DNA from 4 places in the Echinicola vietnamensis DSM 17526 genome. Region 4 is predicted to be linked to each of the others. Evidence: riboswitches for the same ligand, from Rfam matches in the RefSeq annotation. Region 4 holds a riboswitch; each other region holds the start of a gene.
The links. Region 4 has a riboswitch for S-adenosylmethionine ahead of ECHVI_RS17705 (homocysteine S-methyltransferase family protein). Riboswitches for the same ligand answer to the same signal wherever they lie in the genome.

Region 1: it holds a riboswitch for S-adenosylmethionine, as region 4 does, so the genes downstream of both, ECHVI_RS11130 (O-succinylhomoserine sulfhydrylase) here and ECHVI_RS17705 (homocysteine S-methyltransferase family protein) in region 4, are expected to answer to the same signal.
Region 2: it holds a riboswitch for S-adenosylmethionine, as region 4 does, so the genes downstream of both, ECHVI_RS12045 (hypothetical protein) here and ECHVI_RS17705 (homocysteine S-methyltransferase family protein) in region 4, are expected to answer to the same signal.
Region 3: it holds a riboswitch for S-adenosylmethionine, as region 4 does, so the genes downstream of both, metX (homoserine O-acetyltransferase MetX) here and ECHVI_RS17705 (homocysteine S-methyltransferase family protein) in region 4, are expected to answer to the same signal.

What each region holds. Positions count from the first base shown of each region.
Region 1 covers NC_019904.1:2,704,176-2,708,578, reverse strand. The annotation lists gene ECHVI_RS11140 (DUF4407 domain-containing protein) at 1-627, opposite strand, end outside; gene ECHVI_RS11135 (GDSL-type esterase/lipase family protein) at 1,023-1,643, shown strand; SAM riboswitch class I at 1,725-1,833, shown strand; gene ECHVI_RS11130 (O-succinylhomoserine sulfhydrylase) at 1,965-3,140, shown strand; gene ECHVI_RS11125 (beta-N-acetylhexosaminidase) at 3,310-4,403, opposite strand, start outside.
Region 2 covers NC_019904.1:2,927,548-2,931,950, forward strand. The annotation lists gene argS (arginine--tRNA ligase) at 1-553, opposite strand, end outside; gene ECHVI_RS12040 (arginase) at 617-1,567, opposite strand; SAM riboswitch class I at 2,049-2,160, shown strand; gene ECHVI_RS12045 (hypothetical protein) at 2,282-2,773, shown strand; gene ECHVI_RS23665 (hypothetical protein) at 3,283-3,450, shown strand; gene ECHVI_RS12055 (efflux transporter outer membrane subunit) at 3,538-4,403, opposite strand, start outside.
Region 3 covers NC_019904.1:3,886,287-3,890,689, forward strand. The annotation lists gene ECHVI_RS15990 (homoserine dehydrogenase) at 1-1,184, opposite strand, end outside; gene metX (homoserine O-acetyltransferase MetX) at 1,177-2,232, opposite strand; SAM riboswitch class I at 2,457-2,566, opposite strand; gene ECHVI_RS16000 (hypothetical protein) at 2,894-3,916, opposite strand.
Region 4 covers NC_019904.1:4,322,755-4,327,157, forward strand. The annotation lists gene metH (methionine synthase) at 1-1,499, opposite strand, end outside; gene ECHVI_RS17705 (homocysteine S-methyltransferase family protein) at 1,505-2,548, opposite strand; SAM riboswitch class I at 2,612-2,713, opposite strand; gene ECHVI_RS17710 (hypothetical protein) at 2,808-4,118, opposite strand.

The DNA.
Region 1 (4,403 bases), 1.6 Mb from region 4:
GGCCGCATCCAATTGCTGCTCTTTCTTTTCGGCGTTAACCCCCAGTCCCACAATGCCCGTAGTTCCCGGTGTTTTCACTCCGAAACGTTCGGCATCATACTCCTCTTGGAGCTGGTCGCGGAATGCTGCTTTTGCGGCAATTTCATCTCGCAATTGTTCGTTTTCAGTCTTCAAGCGGGCAATTTCAGGATAAGCCATTTCCAAATTATCCTTTGCCTCCTGCATCTCCAGCACCTTCTGCTCACTTACTTTTTGATCAATCTCCTTTTCAAAAATCTTCAACTCCAAAGGCTTGGAAATCACCAAGGCCAAAAAAACAGCAAGCAAAAGACGTGGAAAGGCCAGTTTCCATTCGGCCCAAAAACGTTCCTTTTTTCGCATACTCGAAACGATAAAACGATCCAAGTTAAATATCATAACACCCCACACTGCTCCAAAAGCCACTGCCCAGTACCAACTTTCAAAAACCGTATACAGCGCATACCCTGCGGACAATGCGGCGAGCACTCCTGTAAAGAACACCGTCCCACCGATTCCTACATATTTATTAGTCTCGGTGGGACATTTCTTTAGAATGGCAATATTGGCCCCACTGCAAAACCAAAAGAATGCTTTCATTTTCTCCATGGACACTAGATTTCATTTGATAATTCCCTTCACCTTTGCTCAAAAAACGAGCAACTCTTCAATGAAATTACCGGCCACAGGGTGTATCCCATAATTAAAGTGACGAAATCGGCCAATCCTGCCACCAATCAATGGTATTTTGGGTCAAAAAAAACTTTACTGCAACCCACATAACGTGTAAAAGGCGCTGCCCAAAAAACGAACAAGTCCTTCATGTGTACGGAAATGTGTTCAGAAATGAAAACTTACAGCACACCACTTTCAGTTTACCTACCATTTCTCCTTTTCCAATATTTTTAGTTATTTACATCACAAACCATCAAAGAAACCATCCCATTAAAATGACCATCTCACGTTCCCATCTCCGATTCCTTTGCGTTTTATGCAGCTTACTAATGACAGGACTCATTCAGACAGCTTTCGCCCAGGATAATCCCGTTAAATTTCAAGAAGAAGTCGATCAGATCGTTTCTGACACCCCAGTTCCACCTGGCGACATTTACCTTTTTACGGGAAGTTCCAGTGTAAGAATGTGGAAAGACATCGGCAGCTATTTTCCAGAAGTCACCGTGGTCAACACGGGTTTTGGCGGATCACAGACATTTGAATTACTTCATTATGCCCAAGAACTGATCATCCGGTACCACCCGCACAAAGTGTTTATCTATGAAGGGGACAATGACCTGGCAAGTGGCAAAACGCCTGTAGCCATCCTGAAGACCATGCAAAAATTAGTGGGTAAGCTGCAGGCGGAACTTCCTGAAACAGAAATCGTCCTGATCAGCCCAAAACCGAGCCCTTCCAGGTGGCAGTTGAAAGAAGAATACGAAACCTTAAACCGTCTTTTAGAGGTGTATGCAGACAAAACCGGAGGGGTATCCTACGTCAATGTCTGGGACGTCGCCCTTAACAGTGAAGGAAAACCAAAGCCTGAGCTATTCCTGCAGGACAGCCTGCACATGACCAAACTCGGCTACGACGGCTGGGCAGAGATGCTTGCCCCGCACATTCCTTAATCGCTCATCTTGCCTACTGAAAAGCCAAATAGTTTGGAAAATCAACTGTGCTGATGTTACTTTGCATGACTTCAGGAAACTGATTTATACAGAAGAGGCGAGAGACCAGGCTCTGCGACCCTCTGGCAACCATTCGAGACAGCGAAAAGGTGCCAATACCTGCCCAAAAAAATTGAGGGAACTATAAATTAGACATTATGACCAATCTACCTTTTCACCGCTTTTTTCTCATCCCTTACCGGATTTCATTGGCCTATGCCATGCAGCTTCTCTATTGTTACGCAAAATCATTGAATCAAAAACTGAAAGATATTAAATACCATGTCCAATAAGCATTTTGAAACGGAAGCCGTCAGGATTGCGTCTTCCAAATCCAACCAACGGGAACATTCTGCACCCATTTACATGACCTCCAGCTTTACATTTGACAGTGCCGAGGAAGCACGGCAGATGTTTGCTGAGGAAATCCCCGGAAACATTTATTCCCGCTATGCCAACCCCAACAGCTCCGATCTGATCGAAAAAGTATGTGCAGTGGAAGGCACAGAGGACGGCATCGCCACGGCATCCGGAATGGCGGCAATGTTTGGCAGCATGGCCTCTCTTCTTGAGCAAGGTGACCATATCCTCGCATCCAGGTCCCTGTTTGGTTCTACCCACCAGCTGCTGACAAGGGTATTTCCGAAATGGGGCATTACGTCTACGTATGGAGATATTTCAGATATCGAAAACTGGGACAAGCTCGTAAAGCCCAACACCAAGATGCTGTTTATCGAAACCCCTTCGAACCCTGGCCTGGAAGTAATCGACTTGGAGTGGATCGGGAAATTTGCCAAAGCCCATAACTTGATCCTTGTGGTGGACAATTGCTTTGCGACGCCTTACCTCCAGCAGCCTGCCAAATGGGGAGCAGACATTGTGGCCCACAGCGCCACGAAATATATTGACGGTCAAGGCCGTGTTTTGGGCGGACTGATCCTTGGTAAGCAAGAATTGATCAAGGAAGTGCAGTTCTTCACCCGTCACACAGGCCCATCGATTTCTCCTTTCAATGCCTGGATCCTTTCACGAAGCATGGAAACACTCGCCATCAGAATGGAAAGACACTGCGCCAATGCCTTGGCAGTAGCCTCTTATTTCCAGGACAACAAGGAGCTAGAGTTTGTAAAATACCCTTTCCTAAAAAGCCATCCGCAACATGACCTTGCTAAGAAGCAAATGAAACATGGTGGCGGCATTGTCACGCTCACCCTGAAAGGCGGAATCGAGCGGGCGCAGCGGTTTATTGATGAGTTGCAAATGATCACCGTCACGGCCAACTTGGGAGATACCCGAAGTATCATCACCCACCCTGCCTCCACTACGCACAGCAAACTAACGGAAGAAGAACGGCAGCGTGTAGGAATTCTGCCAGGCTTGATCAGGCTTTCTGCCGGACTGGAACACCACGACGACATCATTGCCGACATCGAAAGGGCTTTGGAAAGATCAAAATAAGGTTTTCAGCCTACCTGTCCTGGGAAACTTTCTGCATAAAAAGTCAACCCATCATGAAAACACAACCTGTTTTCATGTGAGAAACATCAGTGAAGCGAAGCAGTTAAAAACTACTTCGCTTTTTTTTAACCAAAATAAAAGCCAGTGTTCATCACTGGCCTTTAGTTTATTACTCTGCTATTTCCTTTTCTTTTAACAAGGGCGAGGCATAATAATCTACCTCCAATGCCTCCAGCCTTTCAGTATGCTGGCGCAATCGATCCTTGTAACTATCCCAATTACGCTTGTCGGGTGACGTCCACGCAATCTCAGCGATCCCTATCAATCGGGGAAACACCATGTATTCGATATCATCCATCTTTTCAATGGTCTCCGTCCACAGCGGTGCTTCCACGCCAAGAATATCATCCTTACCGATGCCCTCCACCAATTCAGTAGGCTCCCACATATAGGCACTGTCCAGTTCTATATACGCTGCCCAATGCAGGCCCAACTGTGTGGTGGAATCATACTGCATATCCAGGTAAGCCTTTGTGGCCGGAGACATGAGCACCTTGGCACCTTGCTCCACAGCCATCTTGGCATTTTCTGCCTTGGCCCAAAACTGGGCAGTCGTGCTAGGCCGCAACGCCGCATGGGCTATTTCATCCCAGCCAATCGCCTGTTTATCATACGAATTCACGATATCCTGCACCTGCTCAATAAACGGAATATAATCTTCCAACGCCGTCACATGAGACTCATCTCCACCGATGTGGATATAAGGCCCAGGGGTCATTTCTACCAGTTCACGCACGACATCATCGATAAACTGATAAGTGACTTCCTTGTCCGTACATAGTGTACTAAACCCAACTTCAATGCCTGTATACAACTCTGGGGCTTCATCATCACAATTGAGCTCAGGATATGAGGCCAAAGCCGCATTGGTATGTCCCGGCATGTCGATTTCCGGCACAATGGTAATAAACCGCTCCTTTGCATACTGCACGATTTCCTTGTATTCTTCTTGGGTATAAAAACCTCCTTCGCCACCGCCTACTTCCGTGCTACCGCCAATTTCGGTCAGTTTTGGCCAAGACTTGATCTCTATCCGCCAGCCCTGGTCATCAGCCAAATGCAAGTGCAGATAGTTAAATTTATACATGGCCATCAAATCAATGTAGCGTTTCACATCATTGACATCAAAAAAATGCCTGGCAACATCCAGCATGCTTCCCCGATAAGCGTATACAGGATTATCTTCAATTTCCCCGGCTGGCA
Region 2 (4,403 bases), 1.4 Mb from region 4:
ACGTTGGGGTTTCGCCATTGCCAAAGTGGAGGTAGGCCACCATGGATTTGCAGATGTGGATCCCCCGGTCGTTGACAAGGTTTGCCTTGATGACCTCATAGCCGTTGGCTGCAAGGATTTCCGAAACCGAAAAACCTAGGAAATTGTTTCTAAGGTGACCCAGATGAAGGGGCTTGTTGGTGTTGGGGGAGCTAAACTCCACCATGACTTTTTGGTTTTTTGGGGGCAACTGGCCGAGCTGCTCGTTTTGGTAGAGCGTTTGGAAAACAGCCATCCAGGACTGTTCATTGACAGAAATGTTCAAGAAACCTTTTACGACATTAAAAGCACTTACGGCCTCGCAGTTTTCCACCAAGTATTGCCCGATTTTGTCTCCACTGTCCTCGGGTTTCATTTTGGTGTATTTAAGGAATGGAAAAAGTACGAAGGTATAATTGCCTTCAAACTCCTTACGGGTAGGTTGTAAGGAGAGGGACTCAGGGGTTACCTGATGATCAAATGCTTTTGAAAAACCTTCGCTAATGGCTTTCAGTATCTGTTCTTGAATCGTCATGCTTTTGTTAAAGTTTGATCGCATTTTTGACCCCTAGTGGATCAATTGCATATTTTTTAGCTTCTAAAAGTTGCTGACCAATGATTTGGTGGTGGATTCCAGTACTTCAAAGGCGTTTTGGGCCATGATGTTTTCAGAATCCAACGTAGGGTTAACCTCTACAATTTCCCAACAGCAAACTCTTTTGTCTTTTATCAATTCCATGTTCAATTTTAAGGCTTCTTGCACCGTCAAACCATCGGGAACTGGTGTTCCTGTACCTACGGAAATGGAACTGTCCATGCTGTCTACATCGAAGGAAATATAAATCTGCTCACAATCTTTCAAAATGGCCAAAGCCTCTTCCGAAATTTGAGTTATTCCCTTTTGACGGACTTCTTGGGTGGTGAAGTTACGTATGCCGTGCTTTTCGATCAGCTTGTTTTCAGGTTCTTCCGTGTCTCTTACAGCAATGTAGACAATGTCCGACGCCTTGATCTTTGGGAAATCCCCGCCGATTTTTTTGATCTTTTCCCAGTATTCGATTTCTTCCGCAGATGGATCCTGTTGCCGGTTTTCAAGATTGTCTTCTTGAAGGCACATACCCAAGGGCATGCCGTGCATATTCCCTGAAGGACTCGTGTAGGGGCTGTGGATGTCAGCATGGGCGTCGATCCATATCACCCCAAGGCGCTTTTCCGGATTGGCAGCCTTGATTCCCATGATGGTCCCTGCAGCGGTAGAGTGATCCCCCGCCAGGACAATTGGGAATTTCTTTTCCTCACGGAGTGCTTTTATCGTATCGTGCACATTTCCCAGCACCTCATGCACCCCGTCAATGTACTTGGCATGCGGATAGGGGTTGTTTTTCCATAGGTAATTGTTGGCATCTGGCACATTGATGGGGTCAAACCGGGTAAAGAAATCCGATTTTTTACCCAAGCTCGCCACCTTTAGCGCGTCAATTCCCAAGCTGGCCCCTCTAGTGCCTGCGGCAAGTTCAGACCGTACTTCTACAAGCTTGATGTTTCTCATAATGGGTAAATCTCTAGTTCGTTATATTGGGCAAATCAGTTATTTGGATCAATTGCCACAAAAGTAGTCAAAAATGTGCATTTATGGGAGAAGGGAGGTGTGAAAGGTGAGGCGGTTTTGTACAATAAGACAAATCGTCCAGTTTCCCGTACGTGATCATGCGTTTATGATGGTAATAATGATGTTCTTTTCGCTGATTTTACCCGTTACTTTCACTAATAAGTGAAGGTTAAGCTTGAACGGCTATTGATAATAGTAAGGTATCTAGATCTATTGGTTTTCAGTGGGATAGTGTTGTAAATTTATACGTGAAGAGAGCGGAGGTATACACCGTTTGGCCTCTTTTCAAGGGGAGTTAAAGTGAGGAAATTAGGGGAAAGAAAATAATTCCCTACAAATTCTATAGGGAAATTAGTTTTTGTAAAAAATTGTCGTACCTTTGAAACAGTTATTAGCGAAAAGCGCCGAAAGCTTGGTAGCTGATTTATAAAGAATAGGGGAGAGAACAGGCTCGAAGAACCTATAGCAACCTATCCCTCTCAACAAAGAAAAGGTGCTAAATCCTGCCGAAATCATTTGAGGACCTATAAATGTGAAAACCATGAGACAAGCAATGCGAATGCGGAAACCGATGAAAGCCCCCAAAGGGTGTTGTTGCAGATAGTAGCAAACCCTCAGAAAAATCAACTAATAACGATCTTAACTAAAGAAACCATGACAGCAATAGCTTCTAACCATAGCATTTCCACTCAAAACAATCATATCTTCAGCTTTCAGTCCGTCATCAGGAACAAAACCACGGACCAAAAGTCCTTAAGTGCTTATGAGTGGCTTTCAGAAAATGAATTTGTCCAATTGGAAGGCCAAGGTACTTTTGGCTTTCACAACTTTGAAGCGGCCAATAAGCAGTTTCAAGCGATCTACTTCACCCTCAAAGGGGATTTGGCCGCACACTATGCATTCTTCAGGGGAATCGTACTGGCTGGACAACCTAAAGAGGTCTATTTGGAAAACATTCATGAAAACAGAAGTTTCACATTGAAGTTTTACAAGAAGAATGAAGCGGTAGCCAAAGAGTACTTGGAGAAGATTTTTAGAATCGTCAACGATGAAATCAGGTTCAAACAAGTGCTACGAAAAGTGCTCATCAATCAGGAAAAGCACCGCTTGGAAGAAAAGTTGCTCTTTAATGAACTGAGCCATTAAGGTACAATAATAAACCATCACTAATAACCATATTAAAACACCTCCGAAGTATTTTTCGAGGTGTTTTTTTTGTTGGCCCAATTGAGGGGTATGGAAACGGTTCGTGCAGATAAGGAGGAAACGCTGATAGCATGATCACCAAGCAGCATACCCAAAGCCTTAGCAGTATTCTATCATCATTACTGAGGGCAAGGCCCTTGATAAACCTTAAATTAGCCACAGATAAAATGGATGAACCCAGATTTGCAATGGTGCCAGCATCTTATCTGTGTTTATCAGCGTTCATCCGTGGCAAAATGGAAACCAACAGTGGAAAGGAAAATGATAAGCCATAGGAATAGGTTGCTCCCAATTTTTCGGCTTGATCCCCAACAAGGCTCCATGGTACAATTCAATTGTAACTTCCAATGAGTGCAGGTTACAGCATTTACTTGGCACCTTTGTGGCGGATTATGTATCCCTGGTTTTACCGTTAAGAAAATGGCAGTTTACAAAAGTAAAGGATGGGAATGACAGGTTTCATGCTGCCCCTTTACCCCGAGTTCCCGCCGCGGGCTTCCCATGATGAAGTCCTGTCAAGGGCAGCTTTTGCCCATTTGGTACTTATTCCACCTTTGACGAAGGTGAAAAAAGAAGGAGCAAGTGACTACCTGCTCCCTAAATGGTATCCTGCCTAAAGTAAAGTTCCATAGGAAGGGGCAAGGTAAAAATGCATTAGCCTTGGATTATTCTCCACGAATGACCGCTAAGCCCCATTTGGTCCGTTATTTCCATCCCCCTCCGAGGCTTCGGTACAGTTCGATGTTGGCGATGGCCAATTGGGTTTTTAACCTTACCAGCTCCATTTGGTTTTCCAAGGCATCTTCTTGGGCATTGATGATTTCCAAGTAACTCGCAAATCCACTCTGGAAGAGCAGGAATGCATCCTTAATGCCCTTGTTGGTGACTTGAAGCCTGTCTTCGACGATATTATGGGCTTCTTGCAGCTTTTCGATCGTTACCAAGGCATTAGAAACTTCCCCTACAGCACCAATGATGGTCTCTTTAAAGTCCAATTGCGCAATTTCTCTTTTATTAAGGGCAATTAAATGGTTGGTTTTTAACTTGCGATTTTGAAAAATCGGTTGGAAAATGGCCCCGTTCAGCAGCGCAAAACCCGCTCCCATAGGGTCAAGGAAATGCTCGATTTGATAGGAGTTGAGGCCTACTCCGCCGCTAATGGTCAAAGAGGGGTATTTCATGGCCTGAGTAACCCCGACATTGGCGTTACTTATGATCAGGTTATATTCCGATGCGGCAATATCCGGCCTGTTTTGGATTAGTTCCAGCGGTACCCCTGTTTGGTAAGTGCTGTCAAAGGCGATATCTTCCAAGTGATGGACCAGCTCCAGCTCTTGGGGAGCCCTTCCCAAGAGTTCATTAAGTCGCGTTTCCTGAATGGCATAATCCCTTTCCAGATCAGGTATCAAGGCCTTTGCCCGTAGCATTTGGGATTCAGTCTGCTGGACAGCCAGGGAGGTGGTCTCTCCGGCATCATACTGAAGTTTTACGATTCTGAGTGTGTTTTTACTTAACTCATAGTTACGCCTTGATACGGTGAGCTGGGATTTGAGCATCAGCATGTTTAAGT
Region 3 (4,403 bases), 440 kb from region 4:
ATGCGTTCTTGACGGACGGAGCCGTTAAGTGCGATTATGGAAACGTTATTGGCTTCTATGGCAGGAAGGTGTTTGATTAGATCTTCTGTAGCGAGCGTGCAGATCGACCAGTACCGTTCTTGGGCCTGATGGATGGTGGCTTGCCCGATCAGTGGGGCCAGCGCATCAGCAGTGTCAGCACTGACGATGACTTCCAAGGATGCGGTGAGCGGTTTTTCGCGCTTGATTTTCGCTCCTTGCAGTTTGTCATAGCTATAGGCGTAGCCTTTTATGGCTTTGGTCAGGTCCGCATAAACGGAAGCGCCCGTGGGCAGACTGCCTGCACCTTTTCCTTGAAAAAACTGCTCACCCAAATTGTGGGAAGTGACTTTTGCTGCATTGTATTCATTTTCTACCAAGAACAATGGATCACTTTCTCCCACCAAAGCGGGGAGGATATACATGCTCAATCCGTCTTGGCTCCTTTGTACCGTGGCGATCAGCTTGATCTTCAGGCCAAGGGACTTGGCCAAGGCCACATCCTCTGCATGAACATGCTGTACCCCAATGGTCAGGATTTCATTTTCAGGAATGTACCTTCCAAAGGCATGGAGGCTAAGGATGGTCAATTTGCTGCTGACATCGCTTCCATTAATGTCCAAGGTAGGATCTGCTTCGGCAAAGCCTTTTTCCTGTGCCAGCTTTACGGCATCCGACAGGCTGAGGTCATCCTGGAACAACCGGGAAAGGATGTAGTTTGACGAACCGTTGAGGATGCCTTGGAGCTTGCTGATGTGATCACCCGCAAAATGGCAATCGAGGCACGTGATGATCGGAATGCCTGCGGCGGCAGAGGCTTCATAGAGAAGACTGCCTCCATAGCTTTTCTCCAATTCCAGTAGCTCAGGAAGGTGGGCGGCAAGCATCTTTTTATTGGCAGAGATGACCTTCTTTCCTGATTTCAACAGGCTGCTGACATAATCATAGGCCTGAATGGGATCAGAGATCAGCTCTATTCCAATGTCATGCGGGGTGTTTAAAATGTCCTTTGGGTCAAAGGATAATTGGAGCGAATGGGGCCTTTCTTTATTCTTATTTTGTACGACAATCGTTTCGGGCAGAAGCGATGGGCGGTCATTTTTAGCGATTTCATAATAGCCTTGTCCGACCACTCCAAAGCCAAACAGTCCAATGCGGTTAGTCATTGTTTTCCAAGTAAAAAGATGTTAGAATATAATTTAATTGTTCGTTTTCTACCAAAAAGGCATCATGTCCATAGATGGAAGAAATCTCTCTGTAGGTGCCGTTAGGGACATTTTTGCTGATAAACTGGGACTCTTCTTTGGTAAACAGCAAATCGGTATTGATGCCGATAGAGAGCACTTTTGCTTTGATTGCTGACAGGGCTTTGGCGGTTCCTCCTCTGCCTCTGCCCAGGTCATGGCTGTCCATGGCTTTGGTGAGTACCCAGTAGGAGAGGGCATTGAAGCGGTTGGAAAGCTTTTGACCTTGGTAGCGCAAATACGAACTTACCCGAAAGTGATCCGTTTTTTCTTCTGTTTCAGCTTGGCTGGCATGAAAGATATCTTGGTGCCGGTAGCTGAGCATTCCGATGGCACGAGCTGCTTCCAAGCCTTTTTTGCCGGCGTCCGGTGAGTTCTGTCCCCAGGTGCTATCGGATTCTATGGCCATTCTTTGGGCTTCATTAAAGCCAATGGTCCACGGGGAAGTCTTGGCATTGGAAGCGACAATGATGGTCTTTTTCACTTGCTCCTGTAGGTTATATGACCATTCCAAGGCGACTTGTCCACCAAGCGAGCCCCCGATGATGGTGTCAATTTGCTGGATACCCAAATGTTGCCGCAACCGGTCAAAGGCCTTGGCCATGTCCCGGGTGGAGAGGTTTGGGAAATCGTAATAATACGGTTTGCCGGTTTTGGGATTATCGCTAAGGGGCTGGGTAGAGCCATAGCAAGATCCTAGCAGGTTAGCACAGACAATAAAATATTTGGTAGGGTCAAAAAACTTGTCTTCTCCCACGAGACCACTCCACCATTCGTGTACATTGGCGTCGCCGGTAAGCGCATGCAAGATCCAGATGACATTGTCTTTTTTAGGCGTCAAATGCCCTTGAGTGGTATAGCTAATCTCAAATCCTGGTAGTGATTCTCCTGATTCGAGATTTAATTCCTCTTCACAGTGGAATGTTTCCTGTGTCATATCGGTAATCAGATACGGTGATGTTAGATTCATTTTACTCTTTGTTTAGCGTTGACTTCGGCCAACTGGGATCATCAAGAATGGGAATAAAAGCAAGTAAAGACGCCCGAAACGGGCAAAATAGGAGGGTGCTTAGTTGCACATGCACATTCGTTGATGCAAGGCACTTTCCCTTTGGATAAAAATTAATTCGATGATGCTTTGTGTGTGAAGTTGTATTGCTGTGTGTATCCTTTTTATAAAATTCATTGTTTAAGAATTTATATTTCCAAATGCGGATATTCACATTCGGCAGGAATTGGCACCTTGGATTTTCCAGGTTGCCAGAGGGTCTACGAGCCTGTCTCTCACCTCTTCTGTATAAATCCTTGTACTTTTAAAAAGTAAAGGATAGCACAAAGTAACAATCCAATTTTTGAATTTGCAAGTATTCGAAAAAGAGTTTTTTAAAAATTAAAGCGATCATAAAACCCTATAAAATCGATAGAGAATACTGTTTTTAGGTTTCTGGCTCAAAGGATATACCGAAAAGCGTAATTAGAAGGGGTGTTGAGCCGAAAGGTATCGAAAGCGTTTTGCAAGGTATAAAAAAAGGTGGCTGAGGACATCAGCACACCTTTAGAAGTAGTAGAGTAAGTAGTTTCTTAATATTGTTTGACCTGCGATCAAATCGCGTATGGATTAGGTGATGGGTTTAATCTTCATAGTAATAAACGGCAGATGCACCTGCTACGTCTTGGCTAAAGGCTGGTGAAGGGTTGCCGTTGGTGGAGAAGTAATCATATACCAATACTCTACCGCCTCCATTTGCTCTTTCGGCGACGAAGATCATTTTGCTGTCTTCGCTGTAGGCCACATCTACTGGATTGCCCAACATGGTGTTGTTACCTTCTATCCGGGCCTGCGCAGCCATAGCAATAGTTCCTCCGTCTGTGGTGCCGTTTAGGGTACTGGTGAAGTCAGTAATGATCACCAAGCCACCGTCACTGTCTGAAGAGGCATCACCAATGTCGGTGAGGACCATCAGGTCATCTTCCATGGAATAGGTCAACCCGTGTGTTCTGCCCAGACCTTCGATGGTCACACGCTTATCGGGGCTGATCATGCCGTCTGTATTGGCCATGAAGTTGTTGAACACTGCCAAGTCAGCGGTTTTGTCCACGACGGCATAGAGCGTATTGCCCTCTAGGTGAATGCCCCAAAGTGCAAAGTCCACTTCATAAGTGTTTTGTAGCGTGAAGCCGTTGTTGGTTTTCTGATAGACATATAAGCTGCTTTGGTTGCCATTTGCCTCTACAGGTGACTCTGCCACGACGACCATATCATTCATGACGGCTATTTCGCGTCCACTGACAAAAGTCCCCGATCCGGATAGTCCCAAAGAAATGGACAGGCCGTTATCCATCTTGGCCGCCATGATATCAGCATAAACATTCAGGGAATTGTCTGATCGAACCAACTGGATGATTTCGTCATTTTTATCATCGTAGTAGATGCCGTCAGCATCCGCTCCTGCTGAAGCAAAGGTACTGCTGCTGACATCGGATGACGAGAAATCCATGACCGTGATCATGCCGCTGGTATTGCTGGAAACAAATAACGATGCCACATCGTTTTCGGGCATGTCCATGTCCTCATCATTGTCACAGGCAAAAAAGCCAAATGCGGGTAGTACAATGAGTGTCGTCTTTAAAATAGTGTTTGTTAAAGTTTTCATAAGATAGTGCGTTGTGATTTATGAAAACTATATACGACCTGGATAGATGAACTGGATCAGCGTAATGGCATCAAAAGTAGATTAAATAGGGAAATATGTGTGTAAAAGTGACGGAACTTTAAATAAACAACCGGACAATTATTCAAAAAGTGATTACTGTGTGGCGGAAAGCGTTTCAGTATTGGGCGCTTATTAGGAGCCTACGCTGCATCCGATATGGGACCTGAAGTGAAGTTCCAACCGTGCCACTGGCACACCTTTGGAAGGTTGAGGAGAGAGCTTAAGTTCCTGCGGATGAATCTGCAGGTTAAAAAATTTATCGTGCCGCAGGCACTTTGCCCCAATTTGTATATTGGAAACCGCAGTAGCCTATTTTGCCGAATGGCGGAATAGGCTGAAGAATGAGAATGAGTTGTTGATTTGGATCGTACAAGCCGTCGCAGCTATCTGCTCATGTATAGTGGTTGGCTTGGTTGAGATTACACCC
Region 4 (4,403 bases):
ATTTTCAGCCCTTGTCTTTCCATCTCTGAAGCCACATTCACCATTTCATCCAAGGAAGGTGTAATCAATCCGCTCAGCCCGATAATATCCACATCCTGCTTAATGGCTTCATCTATGATCGTCTGCGCATCCACCATCACGCCAAGATCGATAATCTGGTAGCTGTTACAAGCCAATACTACACCAACAATATTCTTTCCGATATCGTGAACATCACCCTTTACCGTAGCCAGCAGCACTTTTTTGATGGAACTCTTTTCTTCGTTAAAGTCAGCATCTCCTGCTTTCGGCATAAAGGGTTCCAAGTAAGCCACCGCTTTTTTCATCACCCGGGCAGATTTTACCACTTGGGGCAAAAACATCTTTCCGGACCCAAAGAGATCCCCCACGACGTTCATGCCATCCATCAACGGCCCTTCGATTACCTTCAAGGGACTTTTTAGATGTTGACGAGCTTCTTCCGCATCACTTTCGATATGGTCGATGATGCCTTTCACCAAGGAATGTTCGATCCTCTTTTCTACTGACTCTGCACGCCAAGCTTCACTGGCCACTTCTTTTTTGCCGCTTGACTTGACGGTCTCTGCAAAATCCAACAACCGTTCGGTAGCATCATCCCTCCTGTCCCAAAGCACATCTTCCACATGCTCCAGCAGGTCCTTTGGAATATCGTCGTACACTTCCAACATGGTGGGATTAACAATTCCCATATCCATACCATGCTGAATGGCATGATATAAAAATGCAGCATGCATGGCCTCACGGACAGGGTTGTTTCCCCTAAACGAAAAGCTGACATTGCTGACGCCTCCGCTGACTTTCGCCCCAGGGAGGTTTTCTTTTATCCATTTTGTGGCTTTGAAGAAATCTATGGCGTTGCTTCGGTGCTCCTCCATTCCGGTAGCTACCGGAAAGATATTGGGATCGAAGATAATATCATTAGGATTAAACTTCACCGTTTCCACAAGGATATCATAGCTCCGTTTGCAAATGTCCACGCGTCGCTGATAAGTGTCCGCTTGGCCATCTTCGTCAAAGGCCATGACCACCACGGCTGCACCAAACTTCTTGATGGTTTTGGCTTGGTGGATAAATTCGTCCTCGCCATTTTTCAAACTGATGGAGTTGACGATTCCCTTTCCTTGGATACATTTTAGCCCCGCTAAAATAATATTCCACTTGGAACTGTCCACCACAATAGGAATCCTACTGATCTCTGGTTCGGAAGCAATCAGGTTAAGGTACTTCACCATGGCTGCCTCACCATCCAGCATCCCTTCATCCATGCAGACATCCAATACTTGTGCTCCGCCCCTCACTTGGTCCAAAGCCACTTCCAAAGCTTCATCAAATTGGCCGTTCAAGATCAAACGGGCAAACTTCTTGGAACCTGTCACATTGGTCCGTTCACCGATATTGACAAAGTTCAACTCCGGTGTAAACACCAATGGTTCCAGCCCGGATAATTTGAGCTGGTTATGTTTAGTCTTCTTATCCATTCCCACTATTCTTCTTCTAATGTATACGCTAGTTTTCTGGGTTTGTATTTTTTACTGACGTCTCCTATCACTCGAATATGCTCAGGAGTGGTCCCACAGCAACCACCCAGGATATTGATCAAGCCATCTTTCAGAAATTCTTCCACCTGATCGGCCATTTCTTGGGCGGTTTGGTCATACTGGCCAAACTCATTGGGCAGCCCGGCATTTGGATAGGCACTGACGTAAAACGGTGCATTTTCTGCCAACACTTTCAGATAAGGTCTTAACTCTTTTGCCCCCAATGCACAATTCAGCCCAATGCTCATCAAAGGTACATGAGAAACTGAAATGAGGAAAGCCTCCGTGGTCTGTCCACTGAGTGTCCTGCCAGAAGCATCCGTAATGGTTCCTGAAATCATGATGGGGATCCCTCCTTCCTCTGGAGAAAGGGGTAGTCCTTTTTCCTCAAAAACCTCTTGGATGGCAAACAATGCCGCTTTGGCATTCAAGGTATCAAATATCGTTTCTACCAAGAGAATATCAACTCCCCCATCCAGTAATCCCCTAACCTGCTCGGCATAGGCCTCGGAGAGCTGATCAAAATTAATGGCACGGTACCCAGGGTCATTGACATCTGGGGAAATCGAAGCCGTCCTGTTTGTAGGCCCGATAGCACCGGCCACAAAGCGGGGCTGATCGGGAGTTTTTTCACTGTATGAAAGGGCCGCTTCCCTGGCGATTCTTGCGGATTCCACATTGAGCTCATAGGCCAATTGCGAAAGATCGTAATCCTCCTGTGCAATGGAAGTACTGCTAAAGGTATTCGTTTCTATGATATCTGCTCCAGCCTCCAAATATGTATCGTGGATGTCCCGAATGATCTTCGGTCTGCTAAGTGACAGTAAATCATTGTTGCCCTTTAGGGCCTTGGGGTGATTGGCCAATTCAGGTGTCCTGAAATCCTCTTCTTCAAGCGTATAACGCTGAATCATGGTACCCATCGCACCATCGAGTATCAAGATCTTTTTGTCTACTTGTTGAAGTAATATGTCGGTTCGTGTATTCATGCCCTCATTAATAGTAAGAAAAGCTGTATCGAGCAAAGAACCGATAGAAAAGCAATAATCTACCGCTCATCTTTTCCTGACAAGCTCAGGATGGGAGTTAGCACCTTGTCTGATCAGGTTGCTAAGACGTCATAGGGCCCTTCCCTCGGTCTTTCTCGATAAGCAATTCCAAAGTTAACATGAATTAGTGGAAAAAAATTACATTCTACCCATTTTATTTTGATAATATCGGTTTCAGTAAGCACTCCGTAAATATCAATCAGGGCCTGATTCCTACTCCCACCTGCAAATAGGGATTGGACATGTATTGAGACATGCTGACTGCTCCTAACTCATAGCTTCCAAGTGGAATTTCTACTCCTCCGTATACCGAAGCCACTAAGGCAACCTTAGATCTTTTGGCAAGGGGGAAAACCCTACTTAAATAAATTTCAGGTTTAGCCATCATTCCACCATTTCGCAATTCACCATCATAGTCCGGAAGATCAATTAAATCAGGAAAATCCAGCTTTCGCTTATGGATCAAGCTGTACCGTACATTACCATAGCCCAAGCCGCCCAACGCGCCCACTTCCCAATTATAAATATCGATCAGTTTGGCACCCAAGTTCCCATATATCCTTAAGCTGCTAAGGCTTTGGTCATAATCTTGATTTGCCTCACCAGACATATTTAGATTATATAAATCTATTCCGTACAGAAACCCTCTGTTTTCCCCTAAAAGCTTTAAACCTAAGTTTTTGGGAATTCCTTTTAGGGGTTTGTAGCCATTATTCTTAAGGTGAGCATTAAGGTCATTTGGCTTGGTAAAGTGCGCACCATAAATTAAGTGTATGCCTAAAGATGCATCCCGGTAGAAATAATTTTTCTCAGGAAGGCTGATGCCAGCACCCAACCGGACAAAAGCACCGCTTTGCAAATTGTCAAATGTCAATCCATTTAAGTTCCAGGAATCTTCGAAGGGATTAAAAGAATAGCCAACTTTGGCGATCATGCTAATGACTTCTTCACTGGGTAAAATATTGAGGTCATAGCCCAGTTCAAAACCAATTTCCGTCAAAAAACCACCCATAAACTGACTGCCCTTGTTGATGTCATTCCTTCTCAGGATAAATCCATGAGCGGGATCGGCCAAAAACTGGTCCAGGTTTTCCCCTTCCCGCTCTTCAAGCATTTCCACATTCAAATAGCCCATGCCGATAGACATGTAATGAATCAGGTGAAATTTCCCTTCTTCGGTAAAGCTATAGCCGAAATTGATAAAAGCCCTAGTCGTACGGTAATCCAACGCATAATCGTAAAATGGCGTCTCCACACCGTTATTTTGATAGAGCTCGGCTCCAATGATAAAGTCGTTAAACCGTGTTTGATAACTAAGGCCATAGGAATTATAACTGTTTGGCATGGGGGGCTGACCATGATTTTCCAAGAGCTTATTCAATCCCTGCAGATTGGCTCCAGAGGTACCATAGTAAACATTGAAGCTGGTCCGCTGATACCCTCTGGTCTCTTGTGCAAAAGCTTCTCCACCGAAGCACACCAAAATAAAAATTACAACAATTGTCCTCATCAGGTGAAATTTCAGCTCAAAAATAAAATTTATATGTTAAAAGGCGATAACTTTTATCAGGTTTATAAGTCATCTGCCATAGGTACATAATAAACATTTTGATCTCATTTTGCTGGATTTTCGGTAAAGATTTAATCTATGGCCCATCCCAGATCGACCCAGCTGTCCAAATTTGACAAATCTCAGCTAAAACGCTATTAACAAGATATCACTTTCAGCCCACATGGCCGTAGGAGATATCGATCCCAAAAGACTACTTTTATGGGATTTTATAGTATATTAACT